DNA from 3 places in the Desulfitobacterium elongatum genome. Region 3 is predicted to be linked to each of the others. Evidence: predicted binding sites of a transcription regulator. Region 3 holds the regulator's gene; each other region holds the start of a gene.
The links. The regulator LexA, encoded in region 3, represses DNA repair genes until DNA is damaged. The targets are predictions, from matches to a motif close to CNAACANNTGTTNG.
Positions count from the first base shown of each region.

Region 1 (7,474 bases), 1.7 Mb from region 3:
TTGGAAGCGAATGACGAAATGGGGAGCTCTTGCTGGGATGATCGCAGGAGCGGGTACCGTTATCCTTTGGACTCAATTCCCCGCTCTGAAATCCATCTATGAGATGATTCCTGGCTTTACCATGGGTCTTCTAGCCATTGTTGTTGTTAGCCTTATGACAGCTGTACCTTCTCAAGCGATTCAAGCTGAGTTCGATAAGTCTGAAGCGGAGACGAAATCAAACTAGAATTTCATGTAGCTCCTCAGCATAGGCGCTTTGGGGCGAGTAGCTTTTCATAATTACTCTATATAAAATCAGGAGGCATCCTTATCATAGGGATGCCTCCTTTTGTTCTCAGCAACTTTATTTAGTTTACATCATATCAAACTTCCCCAATAATATCCCGAGCAATGACTATCCCACAAGCTTCGGCTTGAGCTAGACCGCGAGTTACCCCTGCTCCATCTCCACCTGCGTAGAGTCCTTCAATCTCCGTTTCGAAATTATTTTTGAGTTTTGGACGTGAAGAATAGAATTTTGCTTCCACACCATAGAGCAACGTATGCTCCGAAGCAATACCCGGGGTAACCTTATCCAGAGCTTCCATCATTTCAATGATGCTCTTCATGGTAGAGTAAGGAAGAACCAGCCCTAAGTTACCAGGAACCGCTTCTTTTAAGGTCGGTTCAACAAAGCTTTCACTGACGCGCTTTTCCGTGGAACGGCGACCCTTCAGAATATCCCCGAACGTTTGAACCAAGACACTCCCATTCGATAAGTCGTTCGCAAGTCGGGAAATCGCTTTCGCATATTCTGTTGGTTTATTGAACGGATAAGAGAAGTTATGAGAAACCAGCAAAGCAAAGTTGGTATTGTTACTTCCCAAGTTCTTATCATTATAAGCATGACCATTAGCGAGCATTACTCCGGTATGATTCTCAATGACGACATGCCCAGAAGGATTACTGCAGAAGCTTCTTACAGTCGTTCCGACAGAGGTCCGAAAGAGGAATTTACCTTCATATAAATTCTCATTAATATCTTCCATAATCGTATCGAGTGTCTCCACACGAACTCCTACATCAACCTGGTTACTTGTCATTTCGAGCTTATATTTCTTTAGGACATCGCGGAACCATTCTGAACCATCCCGACCAGGAACTACGACAACCTTGGGCGCGTAATACTCCTGATCCTTACTGGTCCGAATCCCACTAACTCGAAGTTTTCCTTCCTCTTCATTGGCTATGATATCTGCGACTTCTGATTCGTAAACCATATCTACTTTATCCTTAAGAAACTCAAAGATGTCCTTGAGGATTTCAAGATTTTGCTCCGTCCCGAGATGGCGAACCTGAGCTCTAAGCAGCTTCAGACCTGCACCTAGGCCTCTTTTTTCAATATCCTTTACTGCGGGAGTATTCGGATTAGTTAAAACCGGGGTTGCTCCATGCCTTAAGTTAATATCGTCAACATACTTGATCAGATTCAAGACTTCAGAAGGTGGCAGATATTCTGTCATCCATCCCCCAAACTCTGTTGTAATATTAAACTTTCCATCTGAATACGCTCCGGCACCACCAAAACCATTAGTGATGGAACAGGCGGGATTACAACTTGCAAACTCTCTTTGCTTATTCGGAGGGGGGCATTTGGAAAGCGTCTTTTTGAGAATAGGACAACTTCGTTTATAAATGTCACGCCCTTTATCGATCAAAAGAACCGATAATTGAGGCGCTTTTGACACTAATTCATAACAGGTATAAATACCAGCCGGCCCTGCACCGACCACTATAACATCATATTTTTTCAAGGTTTCAACCTCCTTCTAAAAAACCACACCACAAACGACTAAACTATACCCTAAGTTCGAGATTATTTCAATAGCATTTCCGAACATTCTCTAAAAAAATACCTTTTTCGTTTGGATTATGCCTCTTTATCCCGTGTTCAAAGGCATTCGACAATGCTAAGAACAAAATACCTTATTTTAGAATATGCGTTTCCATTGATAAAGAACGTATATTCGCATATAATATAAAATAATACGAACACAAGAGAACTTCACCCATGCTATTTCTAAATCAATCTTCCATGGCGGTGATTAAGTTGGGGGCACGCACTATATTCCATATCGATGTAAATTCCGCTTACCTCTCCTGGGAAGCCGTCCACCGTCTACAGCACGGAGATTCCTTGGACCTAAGAACGATTCCTTCCGTGGTGGGGGGAGACCCCTTAACCCGACATGGTATCGTCCTCGCTAAGTCTATTCCAGCTAAGAAGTACAATATTCAAACAGGCGAAACTTTGTTCTCTGCAACCTCAAAATGTCCTAACCTAGTCATTGCCAAGCCAAATTATCTTCTGTTTCGCCAATGTAGCCAAGCATTAGGAGCTATCTTAAAAGAGTATTCCCCCTTAATTCAGCAGTTCTCCGTCGATGAATACTTCCTGGACTTTACCTCTATGGACCAGCTCTTTGGAGATCCCTTAGAAACTGCTTATAAGATTAAGAACCGAATTAGAGGCGAGCTTGGCTTCACTGTAAATATCGGGATTTCGTCAAATAAGCTTCTCGCCAAAATGGCTTCTGAACTCGAAAAACCCGATAAGGTCCACACCCTATTTCCCGAGGAGATTCCCACGAAAATGTGGCCTTTACCTATCGAAGAACTCTTTATGGTGGGAAGGGCAACCTCTCGAAAACTCCTGTCCCGAAATATTAAAACGATTGGCGAACTGGCTCAAACAGATCCTAAACTTTTAAGGATGAGCCTAAAAAGCCACGGTAGTCTCATCTGGAACTACGCCCACGGAATCGAACATTCTCCCGTCAAACCGGGTGGAAGTATTCAAGTTAAAGGCATGGGAAACTCTACAACCTTGCCCTTCGATGTTGAAGATCGCAAAGAGGCTCAACTCGTCCTGCTCTCTCTCATCGAAACCGTAGCCACCCGCTTAAGACAGGGGCAATATTCTGCCCAACTTGTAGCGATTTCCTTTCGGACAAATGAGTTTCTCTCCTACTCCCATCAGCGAAAAATTTCCCACGCTACCGACTGTACGAATGAAATCTGGGAAGTCGCTTGTCAACTCTTTGACGAATTATGGAGAGGTCAACCTCTAAGGCACATCGGAGCTCGCGTTTCAGAGTTTTGCCAAAATGACTTCGTTCAGCTTTCCCTATTTGAAAAAGATTATGAGAAAGAACGAAAAGTGGATCGGGCAGTTGATACGATCCGGGAACGATTTGGCTCAAGCGCCATCATACGCTCTTCCTATCTCCAGTCCGGATTGAAATCTATGACAGGGGGAGTCGTCGCGGAAGAGGAATATCCTATGATGACGAGTTTGCTTTAAGAATTCACTTTTAGACGAATATAGCCAATAGCTTAAAGGGGGGAATGTTCAAAGTGAAGATTATTATGCAACCCATTGAGATGGTCGCTCGTTTTAGCGAAGGCGGAATTCCTCGGCCGGTTAAATATAAAGCGACCTTTGAAGGCGTTCCCGTTATCATTACCATTGACAAGATTCTCTTAAAAACCGAGGAAAAGCTCGCTGGGAATCGTATGATCATTTTCCGCTGCCAGAGCATCATCAACGGACTTCTTAAAGTCTTCGAGTTAAAATATGAGTTAAATACGTGCAAATGGTTTTTATTTAAAATTTAATTTCCTCTAAACCCTTTCGATACACTCAATAAGCTCTTTTGCCACATATTCCGCATCATCGACGGACAGCTTCGAATAAAGCGGCAATGTAATCTCATTGGCATACTGAGCATGCGCATTGGGATAATCTTCGAGTCTATAACCAAGGTTCCTATACAGCGTAAACATGGGTAGTGGCTTGAAATGCACATTCGTGGCGATCTCTTTTTCGCCCATCCTTTGTATTACACGGTTCCTTCGTTCTTCAGTAAAGCCCTTCAGTCTTAATGTATATAAATGATAGTTTGTTTCTATTTCATCATCTTTTTCAAAAGGAAGTATCGCCCATTCTTTCGTACCAAGAATGGTACTGTACACCTCATGGAGTTCCGCTCTTTTTCTTAACATCTCGTCATACCGTCGAAGTTGAACACGTCCGATTGCTGCCATAATATCGGTCATATTACATTTGAAACCATCGGTTAAGATATCATATTCCCAAGCTCCCGCTTGCATTTTTGAAAAGGCATCCTTAGTTTGGCCTTGTAAGGAAGTATATTTAAATTCCTTATATAAGTCTTCCTTGCCATGAAAACGATTGTCGTTATAAGTTATTGCTCCTCCTTCTGCCGTCGTCAGATTCTTTATGGCATGAAAAGAGAAGACATGAAAATCCATCTGTCCTCCAACCTTCTGCCCCTTATACGTCGCTCCAAAAGAGTGTGCGGAATCAGAAATCAGGGTAATATCTTCACGATCTTTTGCCTTTAGGACTTTCCTTATAGCATCATAATCAACAGGCACTCCCGCTATGTCAACTGACATAATCGCTTTCGTTTTCGGAGTAATTGCTTCATAAATTTTTTGCTCATCAATTAAAAAACTATCTTTTTTAACATCCACGAACGTTGGTCTTATTCCGCGATGAACAATTACATTTGAGGTTGAGGCATAGGTGTAAGGCGTCGTTATGACTTCATCACCTTCACCAATACCCAAGACCTTTAAAATGAGTTCCATACCTGCCGTTGCACTATTTAAAGCAACGGCATGCTGAGTGTCACTGTAATCTGCTAACTCTTGCTCAAATCGGGCAGTAGTAGGCCCTGATGTAATCCATCCAGACCTCAGAACTTCTGAAACGGCAGCAATCTCTTCCTCAGTAATATCAGGTGGTGAAAAGGGTATTTTCTTAATCATCATCAAGCTCCTCCCATTTTAAAAAAATCAGCAACCAGATGCTTTTTTACAGTGACGGTTAGCTAAGGTAAAATGACTTAATCGTTTCACATATATACTCGACTTCATATGTCCTCATTTCAGGATAGATTGGAAGCGCAATGATCTCACTTGCTACCCTTTCAGCAATCGGGAAGTCCCCTTTTTTATATCCTAAATCCTCAAAACACGCCTGTACATGAAGCGGACGAGGATAATAAATACTATATCCTATTTCGTTCTTAGCTAAATACGCTGCTAGTTCATCCCTATTCTCAACCAATAGGTTAAACACATAGTAGACTGACTTCTGCTCTCCTCTAACTTTAGGAAACCTTATATTTTTACAGTCACTTAAGCTTTCCATATACTGCTTGGCAATCTTTTCTCTCTTACTTATTGCATCATCAATATACTTCAATTTGACTAATAATACCGCCGCCTGGAGGGTATCCAAACGCGAATTATACCCGACATTATCATAAAAGTATTTCTTTGAAGCACCATGTACCCTATACTGTTTCGCTTTTTGAGCAAGTTCTTCGTTATTCGTAATTATCATTCCCCCATCACCATAACCCCCGAGAGTTTTGGTCGGGAAAAACGAAAATACTCCAAAGTCACCGATCGTTCCTGAATGTTTATATTGGCTTCCCTTACCCTTCCATCTCATACCAAAGGCTTCAGCCGCGTCTTCTAACACCCTGAGTTGATGCTCAGCTGCAATATCCATGATTCTATCCATATCTGCCATCTGATTGAACAAGTGTATAGGAAGGATTCCGATTGTATTTTTGTTTATCTTTTCCTCGATCTTATTCACATCAATAGCGAAGGTCTCTTCATCAATATCCACGAAAACAGGACGTCCTTTATGCTTTGTGATACACGAGGCTGAGGCCAGAAACGTAAATGGGGAAGTTATAACCTCTTTTCCGTCCTTAAACCCGAGAATATCTGCCGCTATGGTCAGTGCATCCGTTCCAGATGCTACTCCAACTGCATATTTCGCCTGGCAATACTCTTTGATTTCGTTCTCAAGTTGAGCGACTTGTTCACCAAGGATAAAATTCCCCTTTTCGAGAACGGACTGAATCGCACGATTGAATTCATCCTTTTTCTCAAGGTACTCTCTTTGTGACTCATAAAAATTGACTCTCATAATCATCCAACCTTCTTTCTCATTAATTTTCTTTTGCGATTAAGACTTTAACACCCAACTGTTGGATTTTCTCAATTTCTTCATCTGGTGCTTCCCAATCTGTAATGAGAACATCCAAATCTTCCAAATCAATCGTTTTTGAAAAAAATTCTGTCCCTACCTTATCAAAGTTCGCAAGGCATATTGTTTGACGCGAAACTTCCGCTACCGTTCTTTGGAAAATAGCACCTTCCGGGGTTGAACTACTCAGTCCATGTTTCGCAGAAATTCCTCCCCCCGTCAAAAAAGCCGTATCTATCCTTAACGTTCTTATAAATTCAGTCGCTAAAGCATCCACGATCCCTTCCTCACTTTTAACTTTTCCACAGACGATATACGTTTCAATGTTACTGTGATCTTTAAGTTTCTCCGCAATGATAAGTGAATTTGTAATTACTGTATAGTTCCGATCGACAGGAAGATATTTCAGCAAGATATAATGGATGCTAGCCCCACCTAAAAATAACGTGTCACCCTGCTCGATGTATGATACGGCTAGCTTAGCCACAGCATTTTGATGCTCTGTTCCCTCACTATATCTGATTCGGTCATCCATCGGAAATCGTCTAACCTTTGATAAAGGCACAGCTCCTCCATGCGTTCTTTTTAGAAGACCGTTTTCCTCCATGGTTGTCAGGTCCCTACGAATGGTATCTATGGAAACCTGAAATTCTTCCGCAAGTTCCTTGGCAAATACCCTTCCCGTGGATCTTACCTTGAAAAGGATACGCTCATGACGTTCCTCAGCAAACATACACTATACTCCTCGTATAATAATATTTGTTCCTAGCTCCTCGAGTCCTTTAGATTGGAACGGGGAGCTTTTAAATTGAACCCGTTTCAACTGGAAATTTCCTTAAGCAATAAGGTGCGCGCAGTATAACGCATACCCCATGCAGTCGTCGAAGGTGTGTGGGGCGTGCCGTTGTGGGAAAGCTCTTTTAACACTACCCCAAATTGCTTTTCCACATTAAGGCACACACGCATGCCTTACTTTAAGATTCTTAATCTCAGAAAAGTATTTAATTTTGCTGGCTTTACAGGCACAATGAAACCGTAAGGTTACATTCTGGGAAGGTATTTTACTCCTTGAGGCTTGACCTCTTGAAAAGTCTGACCCCCAGCCCACATCTTGAGCTTTTAACGCGAAGGTTGCGCAACTTGATGGTCCTCCTTTCGATAGTAGCAGGTCGTCTGGATCAAAGGTTCCTACAAGAAAGTGCTGATTCGGCGAGGTTGTTGAACGGTTGTGGTGCCTGGTGCCCAGCAGTAATTTTTACATACTTCCACTAGAAAGGGAGGTGATTTCTATGAGTTTATTTGTTGGCATTGATGTCAGTTCTAAAGATTTTAAAGTAAAAGTGATGAATGATCGGGGCGATGAAGTTTCCAAGCGTTTTCATGCTTCTAATGATCGTT
Region 1 is NZ_AP038772.1:3,966,726-3,974,199, forward strand. It holds gene putP (sodium/proline symporter PutP) at 1-226, shown strand, start outside; gene ACZ42W_RS18790 (NAD(P)/FAD-dependent oxidoreductase) at 363-1,793, opposite strand; gene ACZ42W_RS18795 (Y-family DNA polymerase) at 2,051-3,343, shown strand; gene ACZ42W_RS18800 (hypothetical protein) at 3,397-3,657, shown strand; gene ACZ42W_RS18805 (DegT/DnrJ/EryC1/StrS family aminotransferase) at 3,664-4,836, opposite strand; gene ACZ42W_RS18810 (DegT/DnrJ/EryC1/StrS family aminotransferase) at 4,895-6,016, opposite strand; gene ACZ42W_RS18815 (DeoR/GlpR family DNA-binding transcription regulator) at 6,039-6,809, opposite strand; gene ACZ42W_RS18820 (IS110 family RNA-guided transposase) at 7,366-7,474, shown strand, end outside.
Region 1: a site for LexA is predicted at 1,996-2,009, ahead of ACZ42W_RS18795 (Y-family DNA polymerase). Genes of this name have one in related genera too.

Region 2 (7,474 bases), 910 kb from region 3:
CCTGGAAGATCAATTCATCCTCCGACAGTTCTGCCTCCTCGAAAATAAGTTGCTTACTCCACTCCGCTTTCACAAGATCAACGATAAGTCCAACTTCCCTTTGGCTCATACTCCCGACATCCCGTGTAATCATGAGGAGGGATAATCGATCTTCTGGTTTCTGTTCTACCTCACAAAGTTGCATAGTATTTCCCTCAAACCGATGGAAAACCTCCAACGCTTCGCGAATCTTCTTCGTTAATTTTTCCCCGTGTTCAGGCACTTGTAGCAAAAATCTAAATTTAAGGGCATGCTCTTGTTTTAGATATCTTACGGAGCACACTTCGGGATAGCGCACCAAAATGGATATCAAAAGCCCAACCCCTTCCGGCACATCGCTACCATCCTTGTACTGGAAGTTTAAGCTTCCCATAGTGTCATTCCTCTCTTTAAAAACGACTAATACTATATTAATTCGTCAAGGCTTGGCAAAGTCCTGCTCTCACCTATTCCCATTTAAAACTGCCTCGACCAATCTTATCCAGTGGTGTTTAGTCCTCGGATAAATCATAGAAACGCTAAAAGACAGGCGATATTCATCACCTGTCTTTTAGCACACTTAGAAATTTATTTAGCATAATCTACTGCTCGAGTTTCCCGAATGACAACGACCTTAATTTGTCCGGGATACTCTAGCTCATCTTCAATACGCTTACTGATTTCACGAGCAACTCTTGGAGCTAAGACATCATCGATCTTATCGGGCTTAACGATAATTCGAATCTCACGACCTGCTTGAATTGCAAAGGATTTCTCGACACCCTCAAAAGTATCCGCAATTTCCTCTAACTTCTGTAGACGTCTTATATAAGACTCAAGGGTTTCACGTCGTGCACCCGGACGAGCAGCTGACACTGCATCCGCTGCAGCCACAAGGACCGCGACAATCGTTTTGGCTTCCACATCACCATGATGAGCTTCGATTGCGTGTATAACTTCCCCAGATTCTTTGTACCTTTTGGCCAGATCCACGCCAATTTGCACATGAGTTCCTTCGATATCGTGATCGACAGCTTTACCAATATCATGAAGTAGGCCGGCCCGTTTCGCAAGTTGAACATCTACACCAAGTTCAGCCGCCATCAATCCAGCTAAATGAGAAACTTCTATGGAGTGTTTTAATACATTCTGACCATAACTGGTCCTGAACTTTAACCGACCTAATAAGCGAATCAGCTCTGGATGTAAGCCATGAACTCCCGTCTCGAAGGTTGCTTGTTCCCCTTCTTCGCGTATTCTCTGCTCAACTTCTTTCTGAGCCTTTTCAACCATCTCTTCGATCCGCGCCGGATGAATACGGCCGTCTGCTATTAATTTCTCTAAAGCAACTCGAGCAACTTCTCTACGTATCGGATCAAAGCCGGACAAAATAACGGCTTCCGGAGTATCATCAATAATCAAATCAATACCGGTCAACGTCTCTAAGGTCCGAATATTTCGTCCCTCACGTCCAATAATTCGCCCTTTCATTTCATCACTCGGCAAGGCGACAACAGAGACTGTCGTTTCTGCGACATGATCAGCAGCACATCTCTGAATAGCTAAGGAAATAATGTTCTTAGCCCTTTTATCTGCTTCTTCCTTTGCTCTTGTCTCAATTTCTTTAATCATAATTGCTGACTCGTAACGGACGTCTTCTTCTACATTATGAAGAAGCATTTGTTTGGCTTCCTCAGTGGATAATCCGGACACACGTTCAAGTTCTTGCTTTTCCTTGGCTACAGTCTGAGCCAAATTCTCCTTAAGGACTTCCACTTCATCTTCTTTGCGATGAAGATTTTCTTCCTTACGCTCTAAAGATTCCATTTTCCGATCTAAGGATTCTTCCTTCTGGATGACCCGTCTTTCCATTCGCTGAATCTCATTACGACGCTCACGAGATTCTTTTTCAACCTCATTACGAATATGCATAACTTCTTCTTTAGCAGCTACAACAGCTTCACGACGTTTTGCTTCTGACGAACTATGTGCATTCTCGACAACTCTTTTTGCTTCTTCTTCTGCCGATCCAATCGCTTTTTCGGCCGTATTCTTCCGAATGATCCACCCAACGAAGCCACCTATGCCAAGCGATAAAACAGCTAAAACTCCTGAAACGATTCCAGTAACCTCCAAGTGGACCTCACCTCCCTTAATCACCTACACTTATTTGAAATAATCACCAATTGAATCGAATAAAAATAAAAAAACTGGGCATACGCCAGCCTCTACAAAAAATCCTTAATATAAGACATGATATGTCTATCGGTTCCTACAAACCCACACGCGCTAGTTCGTTACCCTCCATATTATACTAACAACGATGCAATCTATAAGAAAACCTTTTAAGGTTTGATTTACAGAAACAGGCTTCTTTTTAGAGTTTAATATCTTTTGAAAAATTTGTCAAGATTATCCCTTGATTAGGCTATTTCTGAACCTTTTTTTGTCTTGTAGAGAGCTTGGTGGTGATTAATAAAAAAAGAGGAAGAGAGCTTAATCCCTTCCAGCTATTTCATCGATACTATGATAAACCAGTTCAAGTGAATATCCCTTTTGAAGAAGCTTCTGCCCTACTTTTTGTCGGAGGAAAACCTCACGAGGAATTTTAGCATAACTCTTTTTGTATTGATAAGAACTTTCCCAACGTCTCAATTCTTCTGACCATATCTTCTGAGCTTGTTGTCTACATAGTGCCTGTTCCTGGCTTGGTAAATAGGACTCTTCTAGCACGTCAAAGACAAGTTCATCTTCAATTCCTTTATGCTTGAGTTCAACTTCAATACGTTTCTTCGAGTAACTCGATTGCCTACTTCGACAATAGGAAAGTGCATATTCCCGGTCATTGAGATATCCCCATTCCACTAATCGTTCAAGGGCCTTTTCAACTTCATCAGATGCGAAGCCTTTCTGTCCGAGACGCTGAACCATTTCAAAACGAGTATATAGTCGTCTCGATAAATAAGTTAACGCCGCGTCCAACGCCGTTTTCATCCTATTCTTCTTCCTGCACTGTTTCTGGTTCGTCTGAAGAAGGAACAGCTGTTACGCTTATATTCGCGCGAATACGTTTTTCGATTTCAGCCGCAATATCTGGATGCTGTTTAAGAAAGTCTTTTACATTCTCTCTTCCTTGGCCTAACCGTTCTCCATTGTAAGAATACCAAGCTCCAGATTTTGCAATAATGTCCATATCTGTACCTATATCAACAATACTACCTTCGCGAGATATCCCTTCCCCATACATAATATCAAATTCGGCTTGTTTAAACGGTGGGGCTACCTTATTCTTCACGACTTTTACCTTTGTTCGGTTTCCAATCATATCTTGACCTTGTTTAAGCGTCTCCGTACGACGAACATCCATCCGAATGGTCGCGTAAAATTTCAGGGCACGCCCGCCGGTGGTCGTCTCGGGATTGCCAAACATGACTCCGATCTTTTCACGAATCTGATTGATGAAGACAACACACGTCTTACTTTTACTAATGGCGCCGGTCAATTTACGTAGCGCTTGTGACATTAAACGGGCCTGCAATCCAACATGGGAATCGCCCATTTCACCTTCAATCTCAGCTCTTGGAACTAAAGCTGCAACAGAGTCAATAACAACAACATCGACTGCACCGCTCCGCACTAGGGCTTCGCAGATTTCCATCGCTTGCTCTCCTGTATCAGGTTGGGAAACTAATAAATTATCGATATTGACCCCAAGTGCCTTAGCATAGATGGGATCCAGAGCATGCTCCGCATCGATAAATGCTGCAACTCCACCTAACTTTTGTGCTTCCGCGACGATATGTAAAGCGACCGTGGTTTTACCTGAAGACTCCGGCCCATAAATCTCTATCATCCGGCCCCGAGGTACTCCCCCTACTCCAAGCGCAATATCAATGGCCAAGGAGCCTGTAGGAATAACCTCTACTGCCATTTTGGCTGAGGCTTCTCCCATTCTCATAATCGAACCCTTGCCAAATTGCTTTTCGATTTGGCTTAATGCCATATCCAGGGCTTTTAATTTATCAGTCCCGGCCATTCTTTTTCCTCCCTAAAACCCTTACTTTTTAATTTAAATTCGCAGCGAACAAAACACTTGTTCGATAACAATTATACTTTTTTCGGCTTCAGCTTGTCAATTGTTTTTACAGAATACAGCAAAAGGGTTTTCTCAATTCATTAAGAAAACCCTTTAAGCGCCATTCTATCTTACCTATTATCTAAAAATAGGTTATTTGATCTATCCCTTAATTGAAGCACATGCGACCGAACGCGATAAGGCTATATTATGCTGTTTTTCCCGGCTCTTGTTTTTGAACTGCACATTGCCTTTTTTTCAGCCAATTCCCTAAAAGAATAACCCCTATGGCTAAGATCCCAGGAATGAGATACTCTAGAATGTGAATCTTTGTAAGGAAGTGGAAATAGGAATCTTTCAAAATCATCTCTCCTGCAGTGTACCCTAAAAGTCCAGCACCCACCGAAACAATCCAAAAATACTTTTTCATGATATTAGACAATACAGTACTGCCAAAGATAACTATCGGAATGCTGATGAGTAAGCCTAAAATCAGTAGAACTATATTTCCTCCAGAAGCTCCTGCCACAGCTAAGACATTATCTAAACTCATGAGCAAATCCGCAAAAATAATCGTTTTGATGGCTTCCCTCAAGCTGCCTGCAGCATGAACGTTCTCATCACAGTCTTCGCCTTTCAAGAGCTTAACTGCAATATAAGCGAGAAGTATTCCCCCTACAGCTTGTACAAATGGAATCTTTAAAACTGATGCAGCAACTGCTGTTAATGCAATTCTTAAAGCGACTGCACCGAACGTACCCCAGAAAACACCTTGTTTTTTCTCCTTCCCTTCTAAACGAAGAGTAGCTAAAGCTATAACGACTGCATTATCTCCACTAAGCAGTAGGTTAATTCCGATTATTTCTAGTAATGAAGTCCAAAATGTTGCATCAAGTACCATTATAATCCCTATCCCCTCTGACGTTTTTATTAGATTGCTTTCTAAAAGAAAATGTACAAGAGCAATAAATCAAGAATATAGTAGGTCCTCTTAGGATCATGTTCCTTATCGCCTCCTTCACGGATTTAATACATATGCAAGAATCATGCCGAATTCTTTGAATATAAAAAAGCAAGAGGATGTTTCATATCGAAACATCCTCTTGTTTCATGTAACAATATATCGTTACACTATTGCAACATGCTGCCTATTGCAAGAAACTTACCTTGCTTTAGCCGGTTCTACATTAACCTTCCGGCCCTTCATAAAGTTTTGATGCATACAACTCAAGACTCTGTTCGCAAATTGCTCAGGAACTTCTACGAACGTAAAATTATCGTAAATATTAATCATTCCTATGATATTCCCAGGAATTCCACTTTCATCCGCAATCCAACGAACAATATCCTGAGGACGAATTTGCTGTAACCGTCCAATGTTCATAAAAAGTCGTACCATTCCTGGAGCCGCTCCTGTATTGCCGAAGGAGGGATCCTCGTCTTCTTCGAGCCGCTCATCTGCCCCTTCAACAGCAAATTTTAAGGCTGCGGCAGCCACATCCACCGAATCATACTCTTCAAGCAATGAACTCACGATGGAGCGGTAAGTTCCTAAGTGGTTCTTCTGTAACAATTTAATCAATTGACTCTTCAAGTTCTCAGCCTGACGCTCACTCACATCTGCAAGCGTCGGCAATTCTTTACGAAGAATCCGGGTCTTAATTAATCGCTCAATTAACCGGAGTTGACGGTATTCACGAGAGGAAATCAGGGTAATCGCTTGTCCTTTTCTTCCCGCTCTTCCTGTACGCCCGATGCGATGAACATAGGATTCAGGATCCTGTGGAATATCAAAATTGATAACATGAGTTACATTATCAATATCTAACCCACGTGCTGCAACATCTGTTGCAACAAGGAGTTCAATCTTCGCATCGCGAAAGCGTTTCATGACGCGGTCTCTTTGTTGCTGACTCAAGTCTCCATGAAGTGCATCTGCAAAATACCCTCTTGCCTCAATCGCTGCAACAAGTTCATCCACTCCACGCTTCGTCCGGCAGAAAATAATGGCTTGGCCAATCTCTTCCATGTCTATGATGCGGCATAAGGCATCGACTTTAATCTTTTCGCGTGTTTCATAAAATACTTGTTCGATCAAAGGAACGGTGAGTTCATCACGACTAACCGCGATAGACTGCGGATCATGCATATAATTCTTAGCTAACTTCTTAATTTCAAGTGGCATCGTAGCTGAAAAAAGCATCACTTGACGTTCTTCCACTGGGACTTGTTTTAGAATACTTTCTATATCTTCGACAAAGCCCATATCTAGCATTTCATCCGCTTCATCAAGAACGACCATCTTGACATATTGTAATTTCAAGGTTCCACGATTCAAATGATCGAGAATTCGTCCTGGGGTACCCACAACCACCTGACTTCCAAAGCGAAGGGCACGAATTTGGCGATCAATGGATTGACCACCATAGATGGGCAAAGGCTTAATGTGACGGTATTTCCCAATCTTGCTAATTTCCTCTGATACTTGAACGGCAAGTTCACGCGTCGGAGTTATAATAATCGCTTGGACAGCTTGAAACTTAGGATTAACCTTCTCACAGATAGGAATCCCAAAGGCTGCAGTTTTTCCTGTACCTGTCTGGGCCTGTCCGATCAAATCGACTCCTTCCATCGCCAAAGGAATCGCAGCTTTCTGAATGGGTGAGGGTTCCTCAAACCCCATTTCAGATAATGATTGTAATATTTGTTTACTTAGTGAAATCTCACCAAAGGATTGTAAACGTTCTGCACTCAAACTATTGCTAGCTCCTTTCAACTTTCAACATATATCGACGGACCCAATCCAAGGCAGCTTGAACAGATAATTGCCGAATTGAATCTCGTCCCCCATGAAACTGAAACTTACACGCTTCGATACCATCCGGCGTTGCTAAACCAATATAGACTAAGCCAACAGGCTTTTCCTGGCTCCCCCCGCCGGGTCCGGCTATTCCCGTAATACTAACTCCCAGATCAGAATTTGCATACTCTCGGATACCACCCGCCATTTCTAGCGCAGTCTCCGTGCTAACCGCCCCAAACGTCTCGAGAGTATGAGGTTTAACCCCCAAAAACTTTTCTTTAAGCGTATTCGAATAGCTAACTACTCCACCTAAGAAAAAGTCTGAACTCCCTGGTTCTTGAGTGAGTACAGCTCCAAGCATGCCACCTGTACAGGACTCTGCTGTTGCGATAGTCAACCCTCGACGTTTTAAATTCTCGCTGACTAACCCAATCATCGTATCCTCATTTGTTCCGAATACCCGATCTTCTAGACGGGCATATATGAGCCGTTCAGCCTCATTCAAAATCTCCGCCGCCTTTTCAGCATCTCCTCGGGTTACTAAACGGATATGCAACTCCGAGTGCTTTGCAAGCAAA
Region 2 is NZ_AP038772.1:3,156,780-3,164,253, forward strand. It holds gene ACZ42W_RS14780 (hypothetical protein) at 1-412, opposite strand, end outside; gene rny (ribonuclease Y) at 607-2,178, opposite strand; gene ACZ42W_RS14790 (regulatory protein RecX) at 2,515-3,012, opposite strand; gene recA (recombinase RecA) at 3,014-4,054, opposite strand; gene ACZ42W_RS14800 (TerC family protein) at 4,302-4,994, opposite strand; gene ACZ42W_RS14805 (DEAD/DEAH box helicase) at 5,256-6,848, opposite strand; gene ACZ42W_RS14810 (competence/damage-inducible protein A) at 6,856-7,474, opposite strand, start outside.
Region 2: a site for LexA is predicted at 4,105-4,118, ahead of recA (recombinase RecA). Genes of this name have one in related genera too.

Region 3 (7,474 bases):
CATATAAACCAATTATATCGAGTTTCGTAATCTCCATATACTACGAATTTCCTTAAACAAAACATCCTGGGATATTTTGACAGTGGATTACGAACCTTCCGTCATCATAAGAGAAGAGAAAGGGAGCTATGCCGAACGAAAAGAGAAGAGACGTAAAGTTTAGAGTGAAGTAACGGGGTGGGACTAGATTGTCTGTAATAGAAAGGTAGCTAAATGTATATGGCAAATGGGGAAGAGGGAGAAGCAATTTAATGTCTACCGTAAATCCATTCAATATTTTAGGTTAGCTAAAAACGTAGGGTATATAACACACGCAAGATCTAATCTAATGGATGATCACAAGAAACAACTCTGCACTAAAACGATATTTAGTGCAGAGTTGTTTCTTAGAGAGACTTAGCTAAAAGGGGTAACACTTCGCTTATAAAAATTGAATCTAAAATGTAATTGGTTATGAGAAACAAAAATGCTCCAGGACTAGACCCAATCCATAAATACGAAATTAACGTATTCGCAAACCTCTGTAGTTAACTCGTAAGGCTGGTTAACTGCAAGTATACTCGCTAATAGATTTAAAAGTTACAGAGGCTTCTAAAGGCTCTGTTATACAAAGGGTTAATTGCAGTCAAACTCTAATCAACATTACTGATATTGAATCTTTTGTATAAATCCTATTGTTAAAGATTCTGCTGTTGGATGAATCATACCAGTCTCATAATTTGAAAGCCTTAAAGAGGCTACTAGAGGCTGAGTTTTATAGCTGGGATTGTGAACAGACCCATCGACCGACATTGTTGCTATTGAAGCAGTAACAATGTCTGAAAAAATTCGCAGAGAAACGATTACTGATGTTTACTAATAGTAAATTCTAAAAGAATAAAAAATAGAGACACTTATAACCCAAAAGTTTGTTTGATGGTCAGAATCTTTTGGGCTGTAAATAGTATACCCCTTTCCCGTATCAATTAGCAACTTGACATAATATTCATTATAGGACCCAAAATTAAATTTTTTAACACTCTCTTCGCCTTACTTCAATCGATCATTTTTAGGTTTTAGAAGGTTAATCTTTTATCCCTATCATCTCTTGTACTTATTTATTTTTTGACTTAATTCGAAATGATTTTCTGAGTTGATGCTGAGTTTGGGGCTCCTCAGTATTAAGTAAGATATCATCAATCTCAATACCTACATACTCAGCTTTAGAATCAATGCATTGGCAGCAATTATCGCAGATTTTTTCTGGACTTAATTCACAACGATCGCACTCTCCACATTCTGTACAAAGCCGATCCTCAAGTATACAGGGTTCACCATAAGTTTTCATATTAAAACACTCCAATATTCAATGTTTCTGGCTAGATTGCATGCTAAGGTGCAAAAAAGCCTGGCGCGGTAACTAGGGAGTCTGGATGACTCGTAATACTTTTTAGCGCTGAACGAGTACGAATCTTTGCCATCGCTTGGTCTAATAATTCAATAGTATCCTTATATCGTTGTTTGCTTCCTAATAAAACTAATAAAATATCACCATCAGGTCTAGTAATATAAGTTACAAGGCATTGACCTGCCTCAGTTGTCGTTCCTGTTTTAAGGCCAATATCCCCTGGGTATATTCCAAGAAGCTGATTCGTATTCTTTATGAGCTTTTTTTGCTTAGAACCACTTGAGCGAGTCCACTCTATAGTGGCCTCCTTCATGTTGACATATTTCATGAGTTCTTCCTTTTTAACAAACGCTAAGGCAATTTGTGCAAGGTCATGAGCAGTCGTGAATTGGTCAGGATTTGGTAAACCATTTGGGGTTCTAAACTTGGAATTTGTGCTACCTATTTTGCTTGCGTATTGGTTCATTGCATTTAAAAAGTCATCCATAGTGCCATAGGCAGAGACGGCTAAAACGATTGCAGCATCATTCGCGCTCTCTACATATAATGCAGTTAAGAGATCCTTGACTAGAATTTGGTCTCCAGGCTGGAGACCAAGCTGTGAGCCTTCGGTATTCCGAACCTCTTCTCCTACCCGAATAAGATCATTTTCATGGAGTTTTTCCATAGCTACTATACCTGTAAGGAGTTTTATTGTGCTTGCAGGTTGGCGTTGAACCTCATCGTTTTCAGCTAACAGCTTCTCTCCTGTTCGTACGTTTAGCATTAAATAACTAGACGTTTCAGCTGGTGAAGAGCCTTTCTTATCCGATACAGCGAGACTAGGTGAGTTTATGGTGGAAGAACCAACTTGTTCCTGCAAGGCGATAGCTTGTCCAGGGACATATGGAAGAACGATTATCCCGAAAGTGATAATCGCTAAAATGAATAAGCATATTCTTTTAGGAATTTTCCTACGCATAGTATACCTTCTTAAAATTGTAGTGTTCGGTTAACAATTATATTATAAAGAATTTGATACTTGTGAGCAAGTCATAAAAATTTTCGTGGATAAATATCATTTGACACCTTTGAATTTCTTCAGTTAGTGTTTATAGTCCTTTTAGATGCTGCCAAACATAGAGGAACGAATAAGGATTAATCCATTCTCCATTTGGCAACTCGATTCCAAAATGTAAGTGATCTGGAGTAGTCAGGGCATCACCGGTATGCCCCATTGTCCCAATTCGAGCTCCCTTTTCTATCTTTTGACCGACTTTTAAGCCAGATTCAATGGATTGCAGATGAGCATAGTAATAATAATTTCCATCCTCTCCCCTGATCCCTACTCGTTCACCTCCGAGTCTATTCCAACCTAACTTTTCGATTTGCCCTGAGGAAACACTGATTAGGGGTGTTCCTTCAGGACCGAACAAGTCCGTTCCTTCATGTTTCCTTGCTCCCCCTTCACGATCTGCTCCAAACGTATTTTCGTACCACGTTTTTCCTTGAACAGGAAAGTCAAAACGGGAAGGTTCAAAGTAAGGTTGGGTCAAGAGGATTTCTCTTCGTCTTTTGATTAGCTTAATCTTGTCCGTTTGGACCTGAATAGTTTCGGATTTCCAGGAAAGTTTCGTGAATGAAATTCCTGAATGTAATTGCTTAATAACGAAAGAGTGTTGCACTTCAGGGAGGCTGCTCTTCAGAGCAAGTAAATCGGCCCATCCTGTTGGAGAGATTTTCTCACCTTCGACTTGACACTTCAAGACAAGTTCGGTGGAAAGGCTTGTTAAGTAAGGATAAATGTCTGGTGCAATTGGAGGTGCTCTATGTATACCTTTCCATGAGGTTAATCCGACGATAAGAAGAACTAAAATTTGAAGTGGCCATAATTTATGACTATTTAACCTTATAAGAGACTTAATCATCGTGTCTCATCTCCCCTCTTCCCTCTTCAGTGCATACTTATGGGGAGAATCAAAACCTTAGAAGCAGAGTGAGAGGATTAGGGATTATTTTGCGAAATGGGAGTGTATATCACTTGACCTGTGCGAATGGTGGCATCAGTTAGGTGATTATAATCCATGATTTCCAGAACAAGTGTACGTGTATCTATTTTTAGTCTCGCATTTTCAGCTAATGACCATAGAGTATCTCCTGTCTGTACCACTTGGGGTTGAAAAATTAATGCCTCTACTCTGTCGTTAGCACGCTGCCAGTCCCAATAAAACCATACGAAACTAGAGAGAAAAAGCAGGATAAGAATGAGGGAAGAAAGAAATTGTCTTTGTGCTTTTCGATTGCGGTATTGACGAAGTGAAGAACAAGTACTCATATTAACCCTCCTATACGTTCCCTTAAATGATGAATATACGAACATAAGTTCTTAGGAACAGTATACGTGAGGAAGTCGATGTTCGTCAATAGTTAAGCGAACATTTGTTTGCAGTTTTTTGAGGTTAATGCTAAAATGAAGTTAATATATGGTGGGGAGGGACTAGTGTGTATCCGGATTTAACGCACAGACAGACAGATATTTTAGAATTCATAAAACGTGTCATTCGTCAAAAGGGGTATCCTCCCTCTGTTCGTGAAATTGGTGATGCAGTGGGATTGATGTCGAGTTCAACGGTTCATGGACACTTGCAAACTTTAGAGGAAAAAGGATACATACGCCGCGATCCAACAAAGCCTCGTGCTATAGAAATCCTAGATAGCTCGAGTGATGTGAACGAGAAAAAGACGGTATCTGTACCCATCATCGGTCGGGTAACGGCAGGACAACCTATTTTAGCACAGGAAAATATCGAAGATACGTTCCCTATACCTGTTGATTTAGTTAACTCTGATAGCGTGTTCATGCTTAGAGTCAAGGGTGAAAGTATGATCGAAGCGGGAATCATGGATGGCGATCTGATTTTGGTACGCCAGCAAAACACTGCCAGGAATGGAGAAATCGTTGTGGCTTTGATTGGTGACGAAGCTACAGTCAAACGCTTTTTTCGCGAAAAGACCCTCATACGCTTACAACCTGAAAACTCAATGATGGAGCCGATTTACTCCCAAGATGTCTCCGTTTTAGGGAAAGTGATTGGTGTATTTAGATTATTACACTAGAATACTAAATAGATAATAATAAATAGAAGAGGACTTGCCAATGGCAAGTCCTCTTCTATTTAAAGGCGTTTATCTTGAAATTTTCCTGGAACGATTATCCTCAAAACGCTCAAAGCCAAGCGAAATGAGGCGACTGATGAGTTCGGTGTAGGGAATTCCGCTCGCTTCCCAAAGTTTCGGATACATGGATATCTGCGTGAACCCTGGCAGTGTATTAATCTCATTGATATAGATGTGATCGTCTTTTGTAACAAAAAAGTCTACTCTACTAAGGCCAGAGGCTTCAACCGCATGGAAAGCACTAACAGCCATCTCTTGTAATTTACAAACAACATCTGGATCAAGGGGTGCTGGAATAAGCAGGCGGGAACCTGTATCTAAATATTTTGCATCGTAATCATAGAAATCATGTGCAGGAAGAATTTCGCCAGGGATACTTGCTTTTGCTTCGTCATTTCCAAGTACACTGACTTCGATCTCACGGCCATTGATATTTTCTTCTACGACAAGTTTGCGATCGTATTGAGAAGCATGTTCTAAGGCGTTTTGAAGTTCGGCTCGATTATGCGCTTTCGATATACCTACACTCGAGCCCAGATTTGCTGGTTTGACGAAGCAGGGATAGCCTAAGGATTGTTCAATATTGGTTATGACTTTCTCTGGGTCAGATTTAAAATCCGTCCTCAGTAATGTAAGATATGCTGCTTGAGGAAGCTCTGCTTCGGAGAAGACAGCTTTCATACGGTCTTTATCCATTCCTAAGGCAGAACCTAATACTCCAGAGCCTGCATAAGGGATGTTCGATATTTCGAACAAACCCTGTATCGTACCATCTTCACCAAAGGGCCCATGTAGGACTGGGAAGATCAAATTAAATTTCCCCTCGTCTGGAAGCTTGCTACCGTCTAAAGCAAGAAAATGTGGATTAGACGGGTCATGCACCAGAGTTACCTGAATTCCCCGAGGGGTTGGATCTTGTTGCCAATCTTCAGGATTTACTCCCCAGAACCATTGTCCTTCTTTGGAAATACCTACAGTTTGAATATCATATTGGTAACGGTCAATGGCTTTTAAAACAGAGCGAGCTGAATTTAAGGATACCTCATGCTCTCCAGATTGTCCTCCAAATAAAATTATGATTTTTGTACGTGTCATTATATGTACCCATCCTCCCTCGGCATTTTTAGTTCATTTTATGTATATGCAAAAAGAAAGAAAAGGCACCCGCCTAACGGGCAAGCGCACCAAAACGTTCAAATGGCCAATAACGGAATAATGTTTTCCCGGAAATATTTTCGATAGGTAAGAAACCCCATTCACGAGAATCAGCACTATTATTTCGGTTATCCCCCATGACAAACACTGACCCTTCAGGAACTTTTACAGGTTCTACATTTTTTATAGGTCGTTCAAGAATATAAGGTTCATAAAGGGGTTGACCGTTAATATAGGTTGTGTGGTTGCGTACTTCTACAGTATCTCTTGGTAACCCTATCAGTCGTTTAATAAAGTCGTCAGAAGCGTGCGCACTTGCTGGAGGGTGAAAGACAATAACATCTCCTGAATGAAGCTGACCAAAGTGTTTAAAAAAGAACTTATCGACGATGACTCGATCCTGGAGTTGAATCGTTGGTAACATGGAGCCAGTCGGAATAACTCTTGCTTCTAAGACATAGGTACGAATCACCCAAGATAAAGCAAAAGCTATAATAACAATTTCGATGAGTTCTAAGATATAGCGAGCCGTGCTTTTTTCAGGCTTCCTAAGCTCATGTTCATTTTCCACGATGTCCACCTCACTTAAGTAATCCCTGTTCCCAAAGTTTTTGAGCCGCTAAGATGTTCCCAAACTTGACATAGGTCATGGATACTCCGCCCTGTTGATAGGCAATATAGGGTTCCCGTAACGGACCATCTGCAGAAAACTCACTTGTAGCCCCTTGAATGAAGGTTCCACCGGCCATAATCACCTCATCTTCATACCCCGGCATTCCAGCCGGAATTGGAAGGATATGGCTGTCAATTGGCGAACCTTTTTGTAATCCTTGACAGAAGGCAATCATTCTCTCTTTGGAACCTAACTTTACAGCTTGTATCAGATCCGTACGAGGAGCTTCAGGAAGCGGGTTGACTTCAAAGCCTAAAGCCTGCCAAAAGGCAGCAGAAAAGATGGAACCACGAATCGATTCACTCACTGTGAGTGGGCTGAAAAAAAGTCCTTGAAAAAAGTGGTGCTGCCATTCAAGGGTCGCACCCACTTCTCCCCCGATTCCAGGCGCAGTAAGCCTACAAGAGGCTTTATCTACGAGTTCTTTTCTTCCTGCAATATATCCTCCTGTAGGGGCTAGGCTACCACCTAGATTTTTAATCAGTGAGCCAGCGATTAGGTCGACTCCTACATCCCCAGGTTCGAGCTTCTCTACTAGTTCACCATAGCAATTATCCACAAAAAGGATGAGTTGAGGATAATTTTTTCTAATGAATTGAACAAGTTCTGAGATTTGAGCAATGTCTAGGGCATTTCGCCAAGTATACCCTCTGGAACGCTGAACAATGAGCATTTTTGTATTGGGCTTAATAACGTCTTTGAATAAGGAGTACTGAATCTTTCCCTCATCATTCAGTGGAATTGCATCATAGAATACCCCGAAATCCATGAGGCTTCCTTGTCCTTTGCCCCGTAAACCAATCACTTCCTCTAGTGTATCATAAGGATCTCCACTAACAGAAACAAAGTGATCTCCCGGTCTGAGTACCCCAAATAAAGCCGCTGCAATTGCATGTGTTCCGGATACAAATTGACCACGCACGAGTGCGGCTTCAGCGCCAAGGACTCGTGCCATAACGCGATCGAGAACTTCTCTACCGCTATCGCCGAGTCCATAGCCAGTAGAACCCTGTAAATGATACGTAGTTACCTTCTCTTCTTGAAATGCCTGTAAGACCTTAGTATGATTATACTCCATTATTTCCAGAATTCTAGGCTCTTGT
Region 3 is NZ_AP038772.1:2,250,734-2,258,207, forward strand. It holds gene ACZ42W_RS10615 (hypothetical protein) at 1,094-1,327, opposite strand; gene ACZ42W_RS10620 (D-alanyl-D-alanine carboxypeptidase family protein) at 1,371-2,348, opposite strand; gene ACZ42W_RS10625 (M23 family metallopeptidase) at 2,479-3,294, opposite strand; gene ACZ42W_RS10630 (LysM peptidoglycan-binding domain-containing protein) at 3,372-3,701, opposite strand; gene lexA (transcriptional repressor LexA) at 3,869-4,483, shown strand; gene ACZ42W_RS10640 (D-alanine--D-alanine ligase) at 4,553-5,638, opposite strand; gene lepB (signal peptidase I) at 5,712-6,269, opposite strand; gene ACZ42W_RS10650 (methionine gamma-lyase family protein) at 6,280-7,474, opposite strand, start outside.